Regions from separate parts of the Arthrobacter sp. TmtSoilC48 genome, predicted to be linked through region 1. Evidence: riboswitches for the same ligand, from Rfam matches in the RefSeq annotation. Region 1 holds a riboswitch; the other holds the start of a gene.
The links. Region 1 has a riboswitch for S-adenosylmethionine ahead of metX (homoserine O-acetyltransferase MetX). Riboswitches for the same ligand answer to the same signal wherever they lie in the genome.
Positions count from the first base shown of each region.

Region 1 (5,890 bases):
CTGTCTTTGGGCCAATCAGCTGTGTATTCCGTGGTGCAGCTCCTGGACAAGATGACGCGGGCGCCGCTGTCCGAGGCAACCTCCACTCTTAACAGGTCCCAAAGCACCCGCGAGTACTTCGACCTCACGTATCAACTACTGGACATTGTCTTCGCTTTGGTGCCGGTGGTCCTGGTGTTCTATTTCCTGTCATCGCATGCCCAGGGTGGGCGGGAAGGCGCAAGTGGCTTTGCCCGGCTGGGGTTCAACTTCGCACGCCCCGGCAAGGACCTTTTGCACGGATTGGGACTCGCAGCAGTCATTGGCATCCCGTCACTTGGCTTGTACGCGGCCGGCCGTGCCCTGGGTATCACCACCGCCATTGTGCCCAGCGGCCTGGAGGCTTACTGGTGGACAGTGCCTGTGTTGATTCTCTCCGCGATTCGCCACGCGATCGTTGAGGAAGTGATCGTCGTGGGATACCTCATGGACCGTTTCGGAAAATTCGGTTGGAGCACGCCGCTGGCCATTGTCGTGAGCGCGGCCCTTCGCGGCAGCTACCACTTGTATCAAGGCTTCGGGCCGTTCATCGGCAACTTCGCCATGGGCTTGGTCTTCGCCGGGATCTATACCAAGACGAAGCGGGTGATGCCTTTGGTCATTGCGCATGCGCTGCTGGACATCGTCGCGTTCGTTGGCTTCAGCCTCTTCGGCAAGGCGATAGGCCTGGGCTAGACAGCCTTGAAGCCAGGGGACCCTTAAAGCCAGGGGACCCTTAAAGAGAAATCCGGCCGCCATCGGTGGGTGACGTCGTTGGCACCCGCTGATGGCGGCCGAAGCTTGACCGGACACACTGGACCTGTGACCCAACATGCTGGACTGGAGGGGACCAGGCCCCAGGGAAGGTGTGCGTCAGATAGTGACGGCGCCGGATGCGGTTTCGAAAGTGACGGACATGATGCCAGGCGTACCGTGCGGGGCCATCCACTGGACAGCGACGTCCTCAAGCGGCTTCTCGACGGGCTCGCCCAGCCATTCGGTAACGCGCTCCGCCGAGCCTGCAATGGTGAGGCTGGACATCTTGACGTCACTCTCATAGACCTTGGACGGGTGCAGTGAGGGATCGCCCTCCCACTTGAGCAGGTAAGGCACCTGGGGATCGGCGATCAAGCCGAGAATGCCGATCTGCTGCCATACGAGTTCGCGGCCATCCGGGAACTTGCGGTTGCCCGGAACTGCGGACCGGCCGAGGCGTTCCTCGAAGGGGGCGAGGTCGTCAACGGCGACGCACCAGCCCATCCAACCGCCGCCAGCCGCCGAGCGTGCGCGGACTGCCTGGCCAAAGGGTGCCTTGTCGGAAGCAGGGTGGTCCAGGACCTCTACGACTTCCAGGTATTTGTTATCCGCCAAGGGAATGATCATGTTCCGGGTACCGAAGCGCGGGTGCACTCCGCCCCGGACTGCGTCCACTCCCAGAGCTGCGGAAATTCGTTCGGTGGTGGCCAAAAGGCCATCTCGTTCACAAGCGTAAGAGACGTGATCCATGCGCATGGCTTCATCTTGGCACTTTGTGATCGGGGTCTCAGCTAAGGGAAGCCTTACTAACATGGGATGTTATTGTGCGCCGCTGGAACGCTTCACGCCGGGTCGCGTAAAGACTGAAAAATACTGCCTTCGTCACAATGCTGTCCAAGTACCCGGGCGCTTCCTAGACTGGCCCCAGCCCACGCCTACAGCGATCAACGGCAAACCCGCGCGCCACGAAGAGGAGAACCCAATGTCCCAAGGATGGTCTTTCGAAACCCGCCAGATCCACGCAGGGCAGGAGCCCGACGCTGCCACGGGGGCGCGGTCGCTTCCGATCTACCAGACCACGTCCTTCGTTTTCCCGAGCGCAGAGAGCGCAGCCAACCGCTTTGCACTGGCCGAGCTCGCCCCGATCTACACGCGTATCGGCAACCCAACACAAGACGCCGTGGAGCAGCGGATCGCCAGCCTCGAAGGCGGGCTGGGCGCGTTGCTCCTTAGCTCAGGACAGGCCGCGGAAACCTTCGCTATCCTGAACATTGCCGAGGCCGGAGACCATGTCGTCGCGAGCCCCAGCCTCTACGGTGGCACCTACAACCTGCTGGCGCACACTCTGAAGAAGTTCGGCATCTCCGTGACGTTCGTGGAGGATCCGGACAACCTGGACCAGTGGCGGGACGCCGTGCAGCCCAACACCAAGCTGTTCTTCGGCGAGGTTGTGTCCAATCCGCGCCAGGACGTCCTGGACATCGAGGGTGTTTCACGCGCCGCGCACGAGGCTGGCGTGCCGCTCATCGTGGATAACACGCTCTCAACCCCCTACCTCATCCGTCCCATCGAGTGGGGTGCGGACATCGTGGTGCACTCGGCTACCAAGTATCTGGGCGGCCACGGCGCGGCGATCGCCGGCGTGATCGTGGACTCCGGAAACTTTGATTTCGGCAAGGACCCGGAGCGCTTCCCCGGATTCAATACTCCGGACCCCAGCTACAACGGACTCGTTTACGCCCGGGACCTTGGCAAGGATGGCGCGCTCGGAGCCAACCTCTCCTACATTCTCAAGGCGCGCGTGCAGTTGCTGCGCGATCTGGGTTCGGCGGTTTCCCCGTTCAACGCCTTCCTCATCGCCCAGGGCCTGGAAACCCTGAGCCTGCGCGTCGAGCGTCACGTCTCGAACGCCACCAAAGTGGCTGAATGGCTGGAAGCCCATGACGACGTCGAATCGGTTGCCTTCGCGGGCCTGCCGTCCAGCCCTTGGTACGACCGCGGCCGTAAGTACGGGCCGAGGGGTACCGGTGCAGTGGTGGCATTCAACATCAAGGGTGGCGTCGAGGCCGGCAAGCGATTCGTCGACGGCCTGGAGTTGCACTCCCATGTTGCCAACATCGGTGACGTCCGCTCGCTGGTTATCCACCCGGCGTCGACTACCCACAGCCAGCTCACGGTCGAACAGCAGCTGGTTGCGGGCGTGAATCCAGGCCTCGTCCGCCTCTCTGTGGGAATAGAGCACGTGGACGACATTATTGCTGATCTGGAGGCCGGTTTCCGGGCTGCCAAAGGCGCTTAATCGCGCTGCTGGGAGAGCGGCCGCCCGCCGTCGAAAATTCGCCGGGCGGCCCTTCGCGGTGCGTGTTCCTGAACGAAGCGGCGCCAAACCGTCACACAGCTGTCACATTCTTCGCCAAGACAGCGGTATTTTTCCTAGACTCTACGTATTAGGTCATGAGTGCCAGCGACAGCCCCGGCTTGCTGGCCGGCAACCCTCCTCCGCGGTGGGGTGCCCCGGGTGAAGACCTGGCCTGTCGCACGCAAGGCGGCAGGCAAGCGCGAGGTTAGGTGTCAAAGGAATGACCATTACTGCTACAGCACCCCCCAAACCGGGCAAAGAAGACGGGACGGTCAAGTACGCCGGCGTAGGTTCGCTGGAACTTGAAGCCGGCGGTTTTCTCCCGGATGTTGTGCTTGCCTACGAAACCTGGGGGCAGTTGAATGCGGATGCGTCCAACGCAGTCCTGGTTCAGCACGCACTGACGGGCAGCACGCATGTGGCCCGCGGTGCAACTGATGAGGAAGGCTGGTGGGAGCAACTCGTTGGTCCCGGCGCGACGATCGACACCAACCGGTTCTTCGTTATCTCCATCAACATTGTGGGCGGCTGTTACGGTAGCACGGGCCCATCGTCAGAGGCGCCGGACGGACGGCCCTGGGGATCCCGCTTCCCGCTGATCACGTTGCGCGACAGCACGGTGGCTGAAGCCCGGCTCGCTGATGCTTTGGGGATCAAGGCATGGCACGCAGTCCTTGGCGGTTCCATGGGTGGGGCGCGGGCACTTGAGTGGGCGGTCACCTTCCCTGAGCGTGTTCAGCGGTGCGCGGTTATTTCTGTGGGCGCCTACAGCACAGCCGAGCAAATCGCTTTCGCCCAGTCGCAGACGCTCGCCATCCGCCAGGACCCGAACTTCAACAACGGCGATTACTACGGTGGACCAACTCCTGAGGCAGGCCTTGCCCTGGCCCGACGGATAGCGCACATCACGTACCGGTCAGCGCTGGAGCTTGATGTCCGCTTCGGCCGGGAAGCCCAGCACCAGGAGACGCCCCTGGCCGCTGCGGTCCTGGGGGAGCGTGGCCGCTACCAGGTGGAAAGCTACCTCGATCACCAAGGCACCAAGCTGGTGCGCCGGTTCGATGCGAACAGTTACATCGCCATCACCGAGGCGCTGATGTCCCACGACATCAGACGGGGCCGGGGCACCTTGAAGGAAGCCTTGGCCGCGGCCACTGCTGAATTCTTTGTGGCAGCCGTCGATTCCGACCGCCTCTATTTTCCGGCCCAGTCAGTGGAACTGGCGCAAAACCTGCCAGGCAATGTGCCTGTCCACGTGATCGAGGCCCCCATCGGCCACGATGGCTTCCTCACCGAAATCGGGCAACTATCGAAGCAGCTTCGCGAGGCCTTCTTCGCCTAAGCCGGCTCAGCCGTTCATGATGTCGCCGCGCTGCTTCATGTAATCCTCCATGGCAATTTCGCCGTTGCTGAACTTGAGGTCCAGTTCGGCCAGCTTGCGCGCGCGGAAGCCTTGCTGCTCAGAGCCGCTGTGGCTCGGAAACGTAGGTGAAGAAGCGTTCGACGCCGGTCCTGGCGGCGGTGGGGCATCGGCAGGGCGGATGGTGGTGGGCTGCGTGGGATAGCCCGGATAATTCGGCTGCGGGTAACCCGGTCCCGGAAGATTCTGCGGGGGATAGCCGGGGCCCGGATAATTCGGGCCCGGGAAATTGCGGTCCTGGAGCCGCCGCGCCCGGGACTTGTTGTACATGCGTATCCCCATGGGAATCAGCCACGAGCAGACGATGATCCAGAAGATCAGATTGTTCACGGTGCAGGCCTCCTAGGTCTTAACCCAGCTTAGTCCCGCAGTTTCACACCAGCTTTGTCTCCATGCCCAGGAACTTCCCGTAGCGTTCCACTTCTGCCTCCAAGGCTTGTTGTTCGGCTGTTGTGAGTGGCCTGTTCATTCTGATGTCGAGTTCGCAGATCCCATCCGAGAAGCTGTGGCGCCACCATCCGGTCAACCTGCCATCCAGCAACACCACGTGAATTGGAGCATCGCCCTCGGGGAAATAGGGCGCCCTGCCGCCGAGGTAATGCCTCGATTGTGAATAGCCCATCACGTACTCGTCGTAGCACTGGATGAGATCGACACGGGGAAGTCCTGGCCCATCGTCACCTGGTGGGGGAGTCGCTGCAAGTGCCTCCACATCTTCTGCTGGCAAGTAGAAGTCCAAGCCGTCCACCGCCACAGTTGCCAACGCGCCCGGAACGGACTCTTCAGCTACCTGCAAGCCAAGCCGTACATCCTTGATGGTCAGTCCGGACCACGCGGCACAGTCCTTGATGGTGGCAGGTCCCCGGCTGCTGAAGTACCGCAGGGCCAGCTGGCCCAAGGCCCATTCGCGGTCGCCGTCCTCCGTCAGGGACATATTGCCGTCGGGCACACGTTCCTCGAACAAGGCGTATGTCTGTTTCAGTGCACCCCCTGCAGAACGGACCGGGCTGCCGCTCACCAGGATTTTGCTGATCTCGGCGTGCATGAGGTGGTAAACGAAGCCAAGGCCTTTGCCGGGGAGCCCCGCCTTTTCCAGAATTCCGGCTAGTTCTTCGCGTGTTTTGTGGGCTCCACCGGCCACCGCTTCGGCAAGGATGTGCCCGCTGCGGGCGGCTGCGTGCTCATCAACTCCCGCCTGCCGGTACATGCCCTTGTTGCCTTGATGAAGGCGATCTGCAGACAAACCCATCAACCAGCCGAGGTCGTCACGGTGCACAAAATGCCACGTCGGCCGCAGGATATGCGTCCGGAGGATCCTGCCATCAGCCACCGCCTGC
Region 1 is NZ_AP046049.1:3,667,986-3,673,875, reverse strand. It holds gene AC6I97_RS17050 (CPBP family intramembrane glutamic endopeptidase) at 1-714, shown strand, start outside; gene AC6I97_RS17045 (VOC family protein) at 892-1,530, opposite strand; gene AC6I97_RS17040 (bifunctional o-acetylhomoserine/o-acetylserine sulfhydrylase) at 1,718-3,073, shown strand; SAM riboswitch class IV at 3,225-3,339, shown strand; gene metX (homoserine O-acetyltransferase MetX) at 3,354-4,475, shown strand; gene AC6I97_RS17030 (hypothetical protein) at 4,482-4,883, opposite strand; gene AC6I97_RS17025 (winged helix DNA-binding domain-containing protein) at 4,927-5,890, opposite strand, start outside.

Region 2 (5,890 bases), 2.6 Mb from region 1:
GTACGGTCCTTGATGGATCCGCCCGGGTTCTCGGACTCAAGCTTGATGTGCATGGTGCTGCCCAATCCACGGCCCAGGGCTTCCAATTTCACCAGCGGAGTGTTGCCCACTTTATCCAGGACGGAGGCATCCAGGCCATCCGGCAGCCCTGCCGCCGCATGTGCGCCCTGTTTGCTGATTGCGGTACTCACGTGGTCCCCTCCCTTTGAGCCATCGGCGGCAATTCCAGCGCCACCACATCACGCAATTCACGTCGGGCGCGCTCCACCAGGTCCGGAGCGGACGGCCGATCTGCCAGCACATCAGCCAGCCGGCCCGCGACGGCGCCGGTCCCCTTCCCAAGCGGTTGGGCGGCCCCCGCTTCGAACAACAGATACGACGCCGTCAGGGCCTCAATAGCAAGCAATTTCTCCAAGGCCTCCAAGGACCTTTCAAGTTGCTGCAACGCCAGCGGCGCCAAAGTGGAGTGGTCCTCGACGTCGGCCGAGAGGGTGGGTGCCCCGAGCGTCGCCGGCGCTGCCAGGAACTTCAGTTCGGACAGGAGTCCCGCTGCGGAGTACCAGAGCAGCCCGGGCAACTCCTCCTGCACAAGCCCTGCGGCCGGTCCGGACCCGGAAACCGCATTCGACGACGAATCCTCCAGGTGCCTGGCGGCAGCCTCCAGATGCCTGGCCCGGATCACCCGTTGTGGCGGATACAGTTTGGCGATGCGCCGCTCGCTGGAGATCCCCACGTGCGCCAACGCAAGCCGCAGGCCCTCAAAGGAAAGAGCCAGCTGCATCGGTTGGAAGTTCCCTCCGGACACCATTTGCCCGCTTTCAATATCAACCAGGGGGTTGTCGCCACGCCCGTTGAGCTCCACGCTCAACGCAGCGCCGAGTTGTGAAACCAGGGAGCGAAAAGCGCCATGCGTCTGGGGCGCAGAACGGAATGACAAAGCGTCCTGCACCGAGACTTCGGGACGAACGTCCTCCAACCATCCGCCGCGCAAAAGGTAACGGACGGCTGCCGCCGAGTCCTTCTGCCCGTCCACCGCCTTGCCCGCTTGGATAGCAGGCGAAAACGGGCTGAGGTTCCCGCCGCCGTCGTACCTTGCAATGGCTTCAAGCGAGAGGGAAAGCGCGACGTCGGCGAGTTCCGCCAGCTGTTGCAGGCGCACCAAGGCGAGGGTGCCGGCCCCCACCGAGTAGGCGTTTGCGCTGACCAGGGCCAGGGCCTCACCGGGCGCGAGCCGCAGCGGCTGAAGACCGGCGTCGGCGAGCGCTTTCGCCCCGGGTACCAGGGTGCCGTTCGCGTCGATCGCTTCACCTTCACCGATGGCGACGGCGGCGACGGCGGCCAGCTGGGTGAGGTCCGAGGAGCCGACTGAGCCTTCGCGCGGGATGGCGGGAAGAACCCCACGGTTGAGCAGTTCCGCATAGAACCGGGCTGTCTCCGGCTGCACGCCGGAGCCGCCGCGGCTGAAGCCGATGAGCCGGGCGAGGATCACAGCGCGGGCGGAGGGCCGGTCCAGATGCGCGCCCACGCCGCTGTTGTGGTATCTGACTACTTGGATTTGATAGGCAAGAACCGATTTCTCCTCCACGGCCGTATCCCGTCCGGATCCGAGGAGGGTGTTCAGGCCGTAGATTCTCTGCCCTGAGGTCGCAGCGCGCTCCAGCACTTCGCGTGAGCGGCCGATCAAAGACAACGCATCATGGTTGAGTTTCACGTGAAACGCCGGATCCAAGGCAGCCTGCGCTACGCGCTCAGGGTCCACCGGCGATGTGCCGATCAACAGGGTCCGGGGCTCGGAGGACATCGTCAGAAGTCCAGAAGGTTCTGGCGGAAGCCACCGTCGCCGTAACTCTTCCTCAACAGGCCACGGCGGCGCAGTTCGGGAGTGAGCTTGTCCAAGACGCCGTGCACGGTGACGGGGTCCACGAAGCCGGAGAAGAGGAAGCCGTCGCCACCCACAGCCTCGCCGGTCTCCTCGAGATAATCCGAGATTTCACCAACCGTGCCGATGATCGAATCACCGGCGCCACCGCTGCGTGCCTGAAGGATCTGGCGCAGGGTAGACCCCGGAGGTGCCGCCTTGGCGAAGTGCTCCAACGTGCCTTGGTTGCTGTTGGTGCTCAATTCGGGCAACGGCGCATCAAGGTCGAATTGCTTGAAGTCGATCACGGACAGGTAGGAGATCGAATTGAGCTGGCTGTCGATATCACGCTGGGTTAGCTCCCGGCGCTGCGCACGCAACTCCCCGGCCTCGGCCGATGAACCAACCACGGTGGGCTTTAGCACGAAAAGTACCTTGACGTCGTCGGGGTTCCTGCCCGCCTTGGCAGCCTCGGCACGGATGGAATCCCGGTAGGCCTTCATGCCGTCAACGCCACGGGCCAAGGCGATCGCCACGTCTGCATGCCCACCCGCGAACGCTTTGCCGCGGGGAGAAGCGCCGGCCTGCACCAGTACGGGCTCCTCCGGCAGAGGTGCGGTGTTGAGGGGACCGCGGACCTTGAAGAAGTCACCCTGGTGGTTAATAGGGTGCACTTTGGTGTGGTCGGCGAATACGCCGGCCTCAACGTCCTCAAGGACGGCGTCCGGTTCCCAGCTCCGCCAAAGCCTGCGGACGACGTCGACGAATTCCTCCGCCTTCTCATATCGAAGGTCGTGTTCAATCTGCTGGTCCAAACCGTAATTCTGCGCTGCGAGGTCGCTGCCGGAGGTGACAACGTTCCATCCCAACTGCCCCTCGGAGAAATGCTGCAGCGTGGCCAGGAGGCGGGCCGCAGTGAAAGGCGGATAGAACGATGCGCTGACCGTCGGGACGATTCCAAGGTGCTCGGTTGCGGACAGGAGGTACGGCACCAGGGCCAAGGGATCATGTTTGGGCGCAAAGGAGGCGTGTGCCAGCGAGACCTCGGCAGTGCCGCCATAGGTATCGGGAACAGTAAGGGAGTCCTCGATGATGAAGAGGTCAAGGCCGGATTGCTCAAACGCGCGGACGGCGTCTTGATACAGGGCAGGCTTCTTCCAGTCGTAGCCCAGGCTGTAGCCGGGAGTTCCCCATCCCTGGACACCAAAACCGTGGCCCACGAACCATCCAAAATGCAGCATGGGCTTGAGTGTAGAGCTGCCTTGTCCGTTCACCGCGACCTGATTTCTTGCGAAGTTACAGGGGGTCGTACTGCGTCAATTATGCTCCCGGGGCGTCACATTTGGGCTGCTACTCCAGCACCGGCCGGTTACGCAACATGACGACCGCGTAACCGCTTGCAAGTGCGGGCCGCCGCCGCGGGATGTTACGTTTTTCTTGAGTAATGAGCACCAGCGCCAAGCCCTGACTTGCTGGTCGGCAACCCTCTCTCCGGCGGGGTGCCTCAGGTGACTACTCGGCGTATCGACACTTCGAACTGCAAGCGTGACTGAGGAGCACCAGCCAATGCCTGAAACCACTGAAGAAAAACTCTCCTACCGCCTGATTACAGGTCCGGATACCCGTGAATTCTGCGAGCGGATCACCACGGCCCTCGCCGACGGCTACGTGCTCCACGGCAGCCCGGCAGCCACGTTCAATGGCACGGATGTCATCGTGGCGCAGGCGGTCGTCCTGCCCGCTGCCATCGCCAACGCAGACGCCGCCGTCGCGAATGCTGTTGACCAGTTGGAGAACGACGACGACGAAGAAGCATTCGAGGGACACGCATGAGTTACGCAGGTGACCTGACCCCGCAGGACGCGTGGGCCAAGCTTGAAGAAGGCGCAATCCTGGTAGACGTCCGCACCGAGGCCGAGTGGGCCCACATCGGCATCCCGGACACCAAAGCCACAGAGAATGATCCCCTGTTCATTCAGTGGAACCTCGCCGGTGGCATTCCCAACTCCCGCTTCATCGAGGACCTGCAGCAGCAGGCACCCGAGGGTGAGGGCGTGGAACTCGTTTTCATCTGCCGCTCAGGCCAGCGCTCCATCTCGGCCGCCATCGCCGCGACGCAGGCCGGGTTCACCGCCTACAACGTGCTTGAGGGCTTCGAAGGCGACCCGGACCGCTACGGCGAACGGACCATCAACGGCTGGAAGAACCGCGGCCTGCCAACCAACCTGGGGAACGACTAAGTGACTTTCAATCCCGATGCCGCCAGCTGGAGCCCTGACACCCAGGCAGTACGCGGCGGCCTTGACCGTACCAACTTCCAGGAGACGTCCGAACCCGTTTTCCTGAACTCCGGCTTCGTCTACGAATCCGCTGCCGCCGCCGAACGCGCCTTCACCGGCGAGGACGAACGCTTCGTTTACTCCCGCTACGGCAACCCCTCTGTAGCCACGTTCCAGGAACGGTTGCGGTTGCTCGAAGGAACCGAGGCATGCTTCGCGACGGCGTCAGGCATGTCCGCGGTGTTCACCGCCTTGGGTGCCCTCCTGGCTGCCGGTGATCGCGTGGTTGCCGCCCGTTCCCTGTTCGGCTCGTGCTTCGTAATCCTCAACGAGATCCTGCCGCGCTGGGGCGTGGAGACCGTGTTCGTCGACGGTCCCGACCTCGACCAGTGGCGGGCTGCCCTCTCCGAACCGACCACCGCCGTGTTCTTCGAGTCGCCCTCGAACCCCATGCAGGAAATCGTGGACATCGCCGCCGTCAGCGAGCTGGCGCATGCTGCGGGAGCGACCGTCGTCGTCGACAACGTCTTTGCCACACCCTTGCTCCAGCGTTGCGGTGACCTGGGCGCGGACGTCATTGTGTACTCCGGAACCAAGCACATCGATGGCCAGGGGCGTGTCCTCGGCGGCGCAATCCTGGGCACCAAGGCATTCATCGATGGCCCGGTCAAGCAGTTGATGCGGCACACCGGACCTTCACTCTCCGCCTTCAATGCCTGGGTGTTGACCAAGGGCCTGGAGACGATCGGCCTGCGGGTGAACCACAGCTCGGCGTCTGCTTTGAAAATCGCGGAATGGCTCGAGCAGCAGCCTGCCATCAACTGGGTCAAGTACCCCTTGCTGAAATCGCACCCTCAGTACGAGCTGGCAGCCAAGCAAATGAAGGCCGGCGGTACCGTGCTGACCTTCGAGTTGCTGCCCTCCTCCGGGCGTTCGGCCAAGGATGCCGCGTTTGCATTGCTGGACGGTCTGCGCGTCATCGACATCTCCAACAACCTGGGCGACTCCAAGTCCCTCATCACGCACCCGGCCACCACTACCCACCGGGCCATGGGGCCCGAAGGGCGTGCGGCCATTGGGCTGAGCGACGGCGTGGTCCGTTTGTCCGTTGGCCTGGAAGACGTGGACGATCTCATTCTGGATCTGGAGAAGGCCCTCAAACAGGTCTAACCTTGCTGCCATGAGCGGGAACCACCCCCATCGCCGTGCCGGAGCAGTCATCGTTGCCGGTACGGCGGTGTGGTTTGCAGGGATCTCGCCTGTATCGCGTGTCTACATCACCCCTGATGCCGCTGAACGTCTTCGTATGCTTGAGGCCGGCCAGCGTGGCTGGGTGATCGGCCAGCACCTCGCTGCTGCCGGAACAGTCGCGGTGCCGGTGGGATACGCAGCCTTTGCCCGTCGTCTTCCGCGCGGACAGGCGAAGCGTTGGGCTGTTGCAGCCGCGGCAGCTTTACTGGCAGGTGCTCCGCTCTTTGTCTCCAGTTTGTCCCGCCGGGCCGCGGATCTGGAACGCTTTGCCTACGGCCGTGGATCGAATGCGCCCTTCCTTGCCTATTCCGGGCTCCACGTTCTTGCCCTGGCTGCGCTCGGCGGAAGCCTTCTTTCCTTGCCCACCAAACGGTGGATCGGAGTCACGGCCGCAGCCAGCGCGCCCATATACGGCGCCATCCTTGTGGCGAAGAAGGACATCCCGCCGTTCGTGTTCTACCTCGTCGAGGGCTTGGCGGGGGCTTACTTGATGACGTGGGAC
Region 2 is NZ_AP046049.1:1,075,855-1,081,744, reverse strand. It holds gene AC6I97_RS05165 (PLP-dependent cysteine synthase family protein) at 1-191, opposite strand, end outside; gene AC6I97_RS05160 (aromatic amino acid ammonia-lyase) at 188-1,801, opposite strand; gene AC6I97_RS05155 (NtaA/DmoA family FMN-dependent monooxygenase) at 1,804-3,132, opposite strand; SAM riboswitch class IV at 3,299-3,410, shown strand; gene AC6I97_RS05150 (DUF1737 domain-containing protein) at 3,425-3,691, shown strand; gene AC6I97_RS05145 (rhodanese-like domain-containing protein) at 3,688-4,098, shown strand; gene AC6I97_RS05140 (O-succinylhomoserine sulfhydrylase) at 4,099-5,307, shown strand; gene AC6I97_RS05135 (hypothetical protein) at 5,318-5,890, shown strand, end outside.
Region 2: it holds a riboswitch for S-adenosylmethionine, as region 1 does, so the genes downstream of both, AC6I97_RS05150 (DUF1737 domain-containing protein) here and metX (homoserine O-acetyltransferase MetX) in region 1, are expected to answer to the same signal.